DNA from 2 places in the Rossellomorea sp. ABR4_004 genome. Region 1 is predicted to be linked to the other one. Evidence: riboswitches for the same ligand, from Rfam matches in the RefSeq annotation. Region 1 holds a riboswitch; the other holds the start of a gene.

Region 1 (4,418 bases):
CATCTACTACGATGACGACTTTACCTGCCTGTAAATCTTCAAGAGCTTCTTCGATCTTATTAAACATGTGGCAACCCCTTTCTATTAGTCAGCGAAACCATTTTGAGTTAAGAAATCATAGCTGATGCGGCTTGAATTACTCTTAGACTGTTCCTTTGCTTCATAGAAGCGATGAAAATACTTCGCCATTACGTCACATTCAATATTGACACGATCCCCTACTTTTTTCTCACCAAGAACCGTGTCCCCTCTCGTTTGCGGGATCAACGAAATCGTAATGGTATTATTTTGTACACCAAAAACAGTAAGGGAAGTGCCGTCTATTGCTACAGAGCCCTTCATGATAAATAAGTGGCTCTGATCTTCCGGAATGGATATGTCCATATACCAGGCATTTTCAACTTTCTCTATTCTAACAATCGTCCCTACTCCATCGACATGCCCATTAACGAAATGCCCGCCGAAACGACCGTTTGCAGCCATCGCCCTCTCCAGGTTGACTTTAGTTCCAAGGGACAAGTCCCGCAGAGTTGTGCCTTCAAAGGTTTCAGGCATCACGTCCACTTGGAATTGCATGGAGTTGAATGAAGTGACGGTTAAACAGACACCATTCACACTGATGCTATCTCCAATATGAACGTCTTCCAGAATGCGGCCCGCTTTTATCGTCAGTTCCATGGATGAGGAGGATTTTTTCATGCGTTCAATTGAGCCGATTTCTTCAATGATTCCAGTAAACAACCCTTTCTCCTCCTTTCAAAAAGGCTAACTCTTAGGTAAAGCAATTATTTTAATGTCCTTTCCTACTCGTTCAATGCTCTTAATCTCCATTTCAAGACCTTCTGCAATGGTCTGGAATCCTTCACCTCCAAAACTGGAGAAGGCAGAGCTTCCGCCTACAAGCTTGGGGGACATGTACATAACCAATTCCTGAAAGGCTTTTCCCTTTAAAAAGGAAGAATGAATGGTAGATCCACCTTCTACATAAAGGGATCCTATATTCCGGTCACCCAGTTCTTTTAATACTGTGTGAATGTCCATCCTTTCCTCTGAAAGGGTGATGATTTCACAGCCTGACTCCATATAGGGCCGCTTCTGTTCTTCATTGACAGAACTGCCTGTAAAGATGAGGGTCCTGCTTTCCGAGTCTTTCACTACATGAGAGTTGAGAGGTGTTCGTAAAAAGGTATCTAATATGATTCGAATGGGGTTTTTTCCACCTTGGGGCAAACGGGTGGTAAGGTGTGGGTTATCCTGTATAACGGTATTGACTCCTACTAATATCGCGTCATGCCGGTGACGATCATAGTGGACATCTGTGCGGGAAGCTTCTGACGTAATCCATTTGCTATCTCCTGAAGCTGAAGCTGTTTTCCCGTCTAATGTGACAGCTGTCTTAAGGGTTACAAAAGGTGTTCCGTATTGAATGAAATGGAAAAAATGCTTGTTTAGTTCGAGTGCTTCTTCTTCAAGCTCTCCGACCATTACTTCTATGCCTGCATCCTTCAACTGTTGAATTCCTCTTCCCGCTACAAGGGGATTTGGATCAGTGCTGGCAATATGGACCCGCCTCACTCCGCTTGAAATCAGCAGCTGTGAACAGGGTGGTGTTTTCCCGTAATGAGAGCATGGTTCCAGCGTCACATAGACGTCACTCCCCTGTGCTTTGTCTCCTGCCATCTTTATGGCATGAACCTCTGCGTGACCTTCTCCTGCTTTGAGGTGCGCACCCATCCCAACGACTTCTCCATTTTTCACCACAACCGCTCCTACGGCAGGATTGGGTGATGTTTGCCCTTGGGTGGTCTTGGCAATAGAGAGGGCAAGCTTCATATATTGTGAATCGTCCAATCGTTTTACCTCCCTTCTTTTATCACTATTATTCTAAAATAAATAAACCCCAAGTAAGTTTTTACTTGGGGGAAGTTGGCATGACTGAATAAAGCATTTACATGATTACTTTTTTTGGAAACATAATCCTCAAAAAAGATAGACTTCTCGCGTCTGCATCAAGTAAATACTGCCGTTCCTTCTCCCATCCAGACTATCACTGTCGGCTTTGGAATTTCACCAAATCCACCGTCTAATTTTCATTAGCCGGGTCACGGACTAAGAGCATGCGCTCATCACCGCCGGTAGGGAATTTCACCCTGCCCCGAAGGAAACCTATTCGATTAACATTATTCTATCATAGTTTCATCAATGAAATCATGTAAGGAGCTCTAAAATTTTATTTTTGTACTAATTATTTGAATATATATTAGAAATATCTCTCTATTTCTGATTGGAAGCACTAAGAAAATGCTACAAGAATAAAAAAGAATGCCTCCATTAAATAGAAGCACCTCTTCATTTATTATGTTGATAGCTTTCTGCATTCTTCCGCACATTCAAAACAGGCTTCAGCGCAGTCCTTACAATGCTGTTGGTCATGAGAATTACATTCTGTACCACAAGCATCACAGATTTCTGCGCAAAGGACCAGAATTTGTTGAACAAATTTACTGCTTCGCTGCATGGCATTAATGGCATAGGAACAAATATCCGCACATTCCCGGTCCAGCTCAATGCACATCATCATTGCTTTTTCTTCCTTAAGGGATGCATGATAGCATACATTACATGCTTCCAGACATCGGTGCAAAGCCGTTAAACATGGTTTGTAATCAGCATTCATCATCTCACCTCCACGAACATTCCTATTTAGCATTCCCAACTGGGGAAAAAGGATTACTATGCGGTAAGAAAATAATCACTGTCTACATACCATAGGAAAATAAGGAGCCAATCCAGTTCTTCGCTATATGTTTCATAAAAAGAAACATAACTATGGTGATAGTCGAAGAGCTTTTGAACAGTTTGAGGAAGATATCCTTTTTGTAAGGATAAATAATTTTTTTTATTATAATTCAAGATCCATCGTTTGTTTCCTTTATAAATGATAATCGTGTCACCTTCATCACTGCGCCATTCAATAGCAGTAGAGCTCTGGTACTTCAAGTGAAAAACCCTTCCTGCTCCGCCCATATCGATTTTCATCGATCTGCTCCATTTTAAGAAAGTCAGCGGTTGCTTATGCTTTCTGTGAAGCATATAATGTTTCGGGTTATTGATCAAGGACGTCCTTTGAATAAAGTATTCTGACCATCCATTCGTTTTTAAATAATAGGAACCTTCTTTCGTCTGAACCCCGACTAATGAATGCCGGGATTCAGGTATTGTTTCATAAAATAATCGGTTCGCTTTCTTTAGTTCCTTCTTCATACTAAAACTGAGATATAAATTTGAGCACGCAGGTATAAAGATTAACAGTGGAAAATAAAATAACTGTTTGGTCACAATCAGCATTCCTACACCTATGAGAAAATACATGATACTGCGATAAAGCAACGTATATTGTTCATTTTTGTAGATTTGGTAGAGGTTCATGAAATGCTCGTCCTTTCAAGGAATCTCTATCATATGTATGTAAAAATCCCTTAAATAGACCATTCAAATAGAAGAAAGCCAACGGTTGCAGAACCCTCAATAAAGAAATGAGAAGATTTTTCTGCCATTCGTTGGCTTATATGTTATGAGTGCACTGGAATGGCTGAGCGATTCCATTCCATTATTTTTTTATCCTTTGCCTCTGCATCATGATAGCCTTGCCAGTACAATTCATCCAGCTTTTGTGGATTTTTTTCAATACGGCTTACTTTTAATGGATGTTGAGGTTGAATGATCAGGACATCCCCATTCTTTTCTCTCGTTTCTAATTCCTTGATTGTTTGATTGTAACGCAAGTACCGGTTAAACATCGTTTTATGTAATTCAGGATATTGAGGGTACTTTTTTTTCACAAGGAAAGAAAATCGTGAAGGCTTTTTATAATAGCCCCTGTTTCTGGTTAATATGACTACATTTTTCTTAAACCCGTCCTGCTCAGCTTTTTCGATGGGAACAGGGTCACTTATTCCTCCATCCAGAAGATGCCGGGATCCAAATTCAACGGTCGGAGCGACAAATGGCAGGGAACTTGACGCACGGATAATCGTAAGGAGCTCCTCACCATAGTCTCTTCTTGAGAAATACGCCGGTTTTCCTGTATGACAATCTGTGGTGCCGACGATAAATTCCGTTGTATTAGAGTGAAAAGCTTCATAATCGAAAGGGACCAGCTTATTTGGAATTTCATCAAACACGTAATCCATTCCAAATAACTCTCCTGTTTTCCAATAGTTTCGCCAAGATAAATATTTCGGATCACGGATAAAGTCTACATTCACCTTTTTATTGCGTCCATTTTGCTTAGACAAATAGGATGCGGCATTACATGCACCTGCAGAGACTCCGACAACATAGGGAAACTCAATACCTCTTTCAAGGAAGTATTCCAATGCTCCCGCCGTGTATATCCCCCTCATACCTCCGCCTTC
Region 2 (4,418 bases), 190 kb from region 1:
CAATATCAGTGTAACGGAATCAGATGAATATTTAATCATCAATTTCTTAAATGAACTGGACATAGAAACAATAGACAATGAAACAGCCATGGAAATGATTGAAGGTATTTTACTGACAAGCAAAAGCTCCGGGTATGAAAGAGTTCAATTTGAAAACATTAAACAGGAAAGCTGGAATGGATTCATGTTCAACGAGCCCATTGAGACTCCTATCAGCCCGAATAAGAAAACATTCGAAAATTAGTTATCAAAGAAAGACAGGAAGCGGAAAAGGAATCCGTTTCCGGTCTTTTTTTTTGTGTGGGGCATGCTAGTCGGGTCTGAACGAGCCGCCTCCGCTTTTGGGTGTCTAGCTGCGCCTCCTAGTCCCTCGAGGTCACTTTGGAAAAATGGCATAAGGCAAAGAACGCCTTTTGCCATTTTCCCAAAGTGCTTGTCGGGCCTGACCAGTCGGCTCCACATTTCCTATCATCCAGCTCCGGCGGCTAGCCCCTCGAGGTCATAAGCTAAATTGGCCAAGAAGGCAAAGAACGCCTTCTCGGCCAATTCATCTTATGCTTGTCGGGGCTGAACGAGCCGCCTCCGCTTTTGGGTGTCATCCAGCTCCGGCGGCTAGAGGCTCGAGGTCATAAGTCAAACATGCCAAAAAGGCAAAGTACGCCTTTTCGGCATGTTCGTCATATGCTTGTCGCCTCTGAACGAGCCGCCTCCGCTTTTGTGTCATCCAGCTCCGGCGGCTAGAGGCTCGAGGTCATAAGTCAAACAGGCCAAAAAGGCAAAGAACGCCTTTCCGGCCTGTTCGTCTTATGCTTGTCGCCTCTGAACGAGCCGCCTCCGCTTTTGTGTCATCCAGCTCCGGCGGCTAGAGGCTCGAGGTCATAGGTCAAACAGGCCAAAAAGGCAAAGAACGCCTTTCCGGCCTGTTCGTCTTATGCTTGTCGCCTCTGAACGAGCCGCCTCCGCTTTTGTGTCATCCAGCTCCGGCGGCTAGCCCCTCGAGGTCATAAGCTAAATTGGCCAAGAAGGCAAAGAACGCCTTCTCGGCCAATTCATCTTATGCTTGTCGGGTCTGAACGAGCCGCCTCCGCTTTTGGGTGTATATTTATCTCAGACTTAGACAAACTACTCAAAGGAAAATTATCTCATTCACTTGTGAATATTGAATGGAGGGTCTACATATAGTGGGGAGTGCATGAAATGATGGTGAGAAGGTAAGAATGGGTTAATAGACGAAAAGGCAGCGGACGTGAAGTTTCAGTAGGGAAGGAATAAGGTATTGCGTTAAATGGGTAAGGAGGACAAGCATGATTTTGGATTATGTAAGAAGGCTTTTAATCGTATTCCTGTTAGCATTGTGTGTGAGCATTATGTTCTTTACAGGAAAGATAGCGAAAGCGGAGACGAATAAGATCGTGGAGGAAACGGTATCCTGGACATTTCCTGTTGAAGGGATGATAACGGATTCATATGGTACAAGGTCTGGTACTCATAAAGGGATGGACATAGGAGGAGACATAGGCTCTCCTGTTTATTCTGTTGCCAAAGGTAAGGTGATTAGATCATATCTATCTCCAAGCTACGGACATGTGGTATTCATTAGGCATGAAAATGGGTATGAAACCGTTTATGCTCATCTTGAGAACCGCCTTGTTGAAGAAAATCAAGAAGTTGGCCAAGGTCAACAGCTTGGAAATTTAGGAAATACAGGCAGATCGACAGGAGCTCACCTGCATTTTGAGGTGCACAGGGGAGAATGGACGATTGATAAGATAAATGCAATCGATCCCTATATGGTATTTGGACAAGGTGAGGTCGGGCAGCTTGTATTTGCTCAGGAAAGGGATCCCTATCAGGCCGTGGGTGTTTCTGGAACAGCTGATATCACTCGTGATGTAAGTACGGAAGAAATTCATAATCATGAAAACATGGTAAATCATGTCGTACATAAGGGAGAAACCCTCTGGGGGATTTCTCAACAATACAATATATCAGTAGAGGATATTAAAAGTGCCAATGGATTAGATGAAACCAATTTGGAAATTAATCAAACGTTAGCCATCCCTCTGTCCGGTATTGGATATGTAGTGAAACAAGGGGACACCTTATACTCCATTTCAGTCGCACAAGGAGTCGATGTGAATGACTTGGTGGCTTGGAATGGATTGGATCTTAAGACACCTATATATCCTCAACAAGTATTAAACATACAATAATGGAAGCGTAAACCTGAATAGACCATGAGTAAACAAAAATATTTCGAATTCGAACTGTTTTCCTTCACATAACCACTGTCATTATGTATAATGAAAATGTATAAAAAAATAAAGATTCGTCTTCGGGGCAGGGTGAAATTCCCTACCGGCGGTGATGGGACATTTGTCTCTAAGCCCGCGAGCCTTCAGGGGCAGGATTTGGTGCGATTCCAAAGCCGACAGTATAGTCTGGATGGGAGAAGATGAAGGTTTATGCCAGAACGTTTAGAAATGGGAAGCTGAACGTTTATTAGGGTATGCCTTTACATTCTCCTAGATATACGTATCTAGGGGTTTTTTAATGCTACCTTTGGCTTGAGCTATCTTCGATATGAGATGAATCTCCTAAAGGAGAGAGGTTTATGAGAAAAATGAATACACGCACGTTTGTAACGGTTGGTATGTTAAGTGCCATATCCTATGTGTTAATGCTTTTTAACTTCCCAATACCACCATTTCCAAAGTTTTTAATGGTAGATTTCAGTGATGTGCCTGCATTGATTGCGACAGTGACATTAGGTCCTCTTGCAGGAATATTAGTTGAATTATTCAAGAACGTGATTGATTACATCATGACAGGAAGCGATACCGGCGTTCCGATTGGCCATGTTGCAAATTTTATGGCAGGAGTGCTTTTGATTCTTCCGACATATTATATTTATTCACGTTCACAATCTAAAAAAGGCTTGTTGATCGGACTTATCACAGGTACTGTGGTCATGAGTATCAGTATGGGAATTCTTAATTATTTTGTATTCCTTCCCGCATATAAATACTTCATGAATTTTGAACTGCCTGCTGAGGTTATCATTACAGGAATTGTTCCTTTCAACATCTTAAAAGGAATCCTTGTAACATCAGTCTTCATCTTACTATTTGTTCGTCTTCAAGGCTGGTTGGCAAGACAGACAGCCCTAAAGAAAGCGGCATAGTGCAAATATAAATAATAACCCCCTCAATTTCATTTGAGGGGGTTTTCTAATGTCATCAGCACAAAAAGAAAAAGCTAAGGGGAAATTCCCTTAGCTTCGGAACTGCTATTCAAATTTAAGTGCATCCCCGTCGAATGGCTCGTCAGCTACTTTAATGGAATCTGTAGGACAACCTTCGAATGCATCAACCATATCATCTTCTAATACGTCAGGAACTTCGACCGTCCCCTGGTTATCATCTAATGTTACAAATGCAATACCTTCATCATCATAGTCATAAATATCTGGAGCAGCAGCTCCACACGCTCCACATGCAATGCATGTATCCTTGTCGACGATTGTATATTTTGGCAAAGAAAAAACCTCCCGAATAAATAATTCTATATAATTCATCATTATACACAATGTAAGTTTGTGAAAAATCACTTAATGTTTATTTTATAGAGGATTGTATAACTTTTCAATAGTTAGGTGGTTTCTTTTTATTTTTATCCTATATATGAAAAACAAAACATGGTTAAACAACAAATTCATGGTACAATATTTGACAATAACCTACATGTTAAGGAGTAGAGAATTGACCTATCTTAATTATGTGATTTTAAATTGCTTCATACAAATAAATGGAGAGCGATCGATTTACTCTGTTTTTCATATCTTAAAAGGAAAAAAGTCTTCCCAGTCGATTCAGGATGCTCACCTCTTTTATTTGCAGCCGTTTTTCCTTTCTTTACCTAAGCTTAAACGAGCGTACTTTAACCAGAAGGTAAAGGAATTGGAGAAATTGGGGTATGTCATTGTCGATGATAGTGGGAAAGCGATTGTGACAACTGCTGGTACTGAATCTGTAAAAAAAGATTTTCAAGGTGACTCCTTTCCATCCAATATGAATGGTCTTGTCTACGGTGATCAAACGTTTCTGTTTTGGAAAAGATTAAGCCTCCTTGTTCAGGTTCTATCAAACGGGAAACAGCAGGAAACGCTCTATTTTCCTGTACAACGTAACAAGAGCATACAAGATTGGGTAAAGAGCTGTTTACGGGCGAACACTAATATTGAAAAAATGGCTTCCGATTTGTATAAGGAGCTGTATACTCTGTTGACCAGTCTACCACAATCCTTGAATCCAGACGTTCTCGTATTCCGCTTAACGGGCTACAAGGATTATGGATGGACGGAATTGCAAGTTGCTGAAAAATTGGATATGCATGAAGAAGAATTCCGCTTTCAGTTT

The links. A riboswitch is a leader RNA that binds a small molecule or an ion and turns the genes downstream of it on or off. The one in region 1 is predicted to bind FMN.
Region 2: linked by a shared signal. The riboswitch ahead of ACXAF2_RS03045 (ECF transporter S component) and the one ahead of ribD (bifunctional diaminohydroxyphosphoribosylaminopyrimidine deaminase/5-amino-6-(5-phosphoribosylamino)uracil reductase RibD) in region 1 are both predicted to bind FMN.

Annotation. Positions count from the first base shown of each region.
Region 1 covers NZ_JBSWVM010000001.1:354,600-359,017, forward strand. Annotated here, with positions in the region: gene ACXAF2_RS01975 (bifunctional 3,4-dihydroxy-2-butanone-4-phosphate synthase/GTP cyclohydrolase II) at 1-67, opposite strand, end outside; gene ribE (riboflavin synthase) at 85-741, opposite strand; gene ribD (bifunctional diaminohydroxyphosphoribosylaminopyrimidine deaminase/5-amino-6-(5-phosphoribosylamino)uracil reductase RibD) at 766-1,851, opposite strand; FMN riboswitch at 2,024-2,167, opposite strand; gene ACXAF2_RS01990 (four-helix bundle copper-binding protein) at 2,357-2,680, opposite strand; gene ACXAF2_RS01995 (hypothetical protein) at 2,734-3,429, opposite strand; gene ACXAF2_RS02000 (patatin-like phospholipase family protein) at 3,573-4,418, opposite strand, start outside.
Region 2 covers NZ_JBSWVM010000001.1:543,088-547,505, reverse strand. Annotated here, with positions in the region: gene ACXAF2_RS03055 (hypothetical protein) at 1-244, shown strand, start outside; gene ACXAF2_RS03050 (M23 family metallopeptidase) at 1,305-2,213, shown strand; FMN riboswitch at 2,328-2,461, shown strand; gene ACXAF2_RS03045 (ECF transporter S component) at 2,615-3,184, shown strand; gene ACXAF2_RS03040 (ferredoxin) at 3,290-3,538, opposite strand; gene ACXAF2_RS03035 (YpbB family protein) at 3,762-4,418, shown strand, end outside.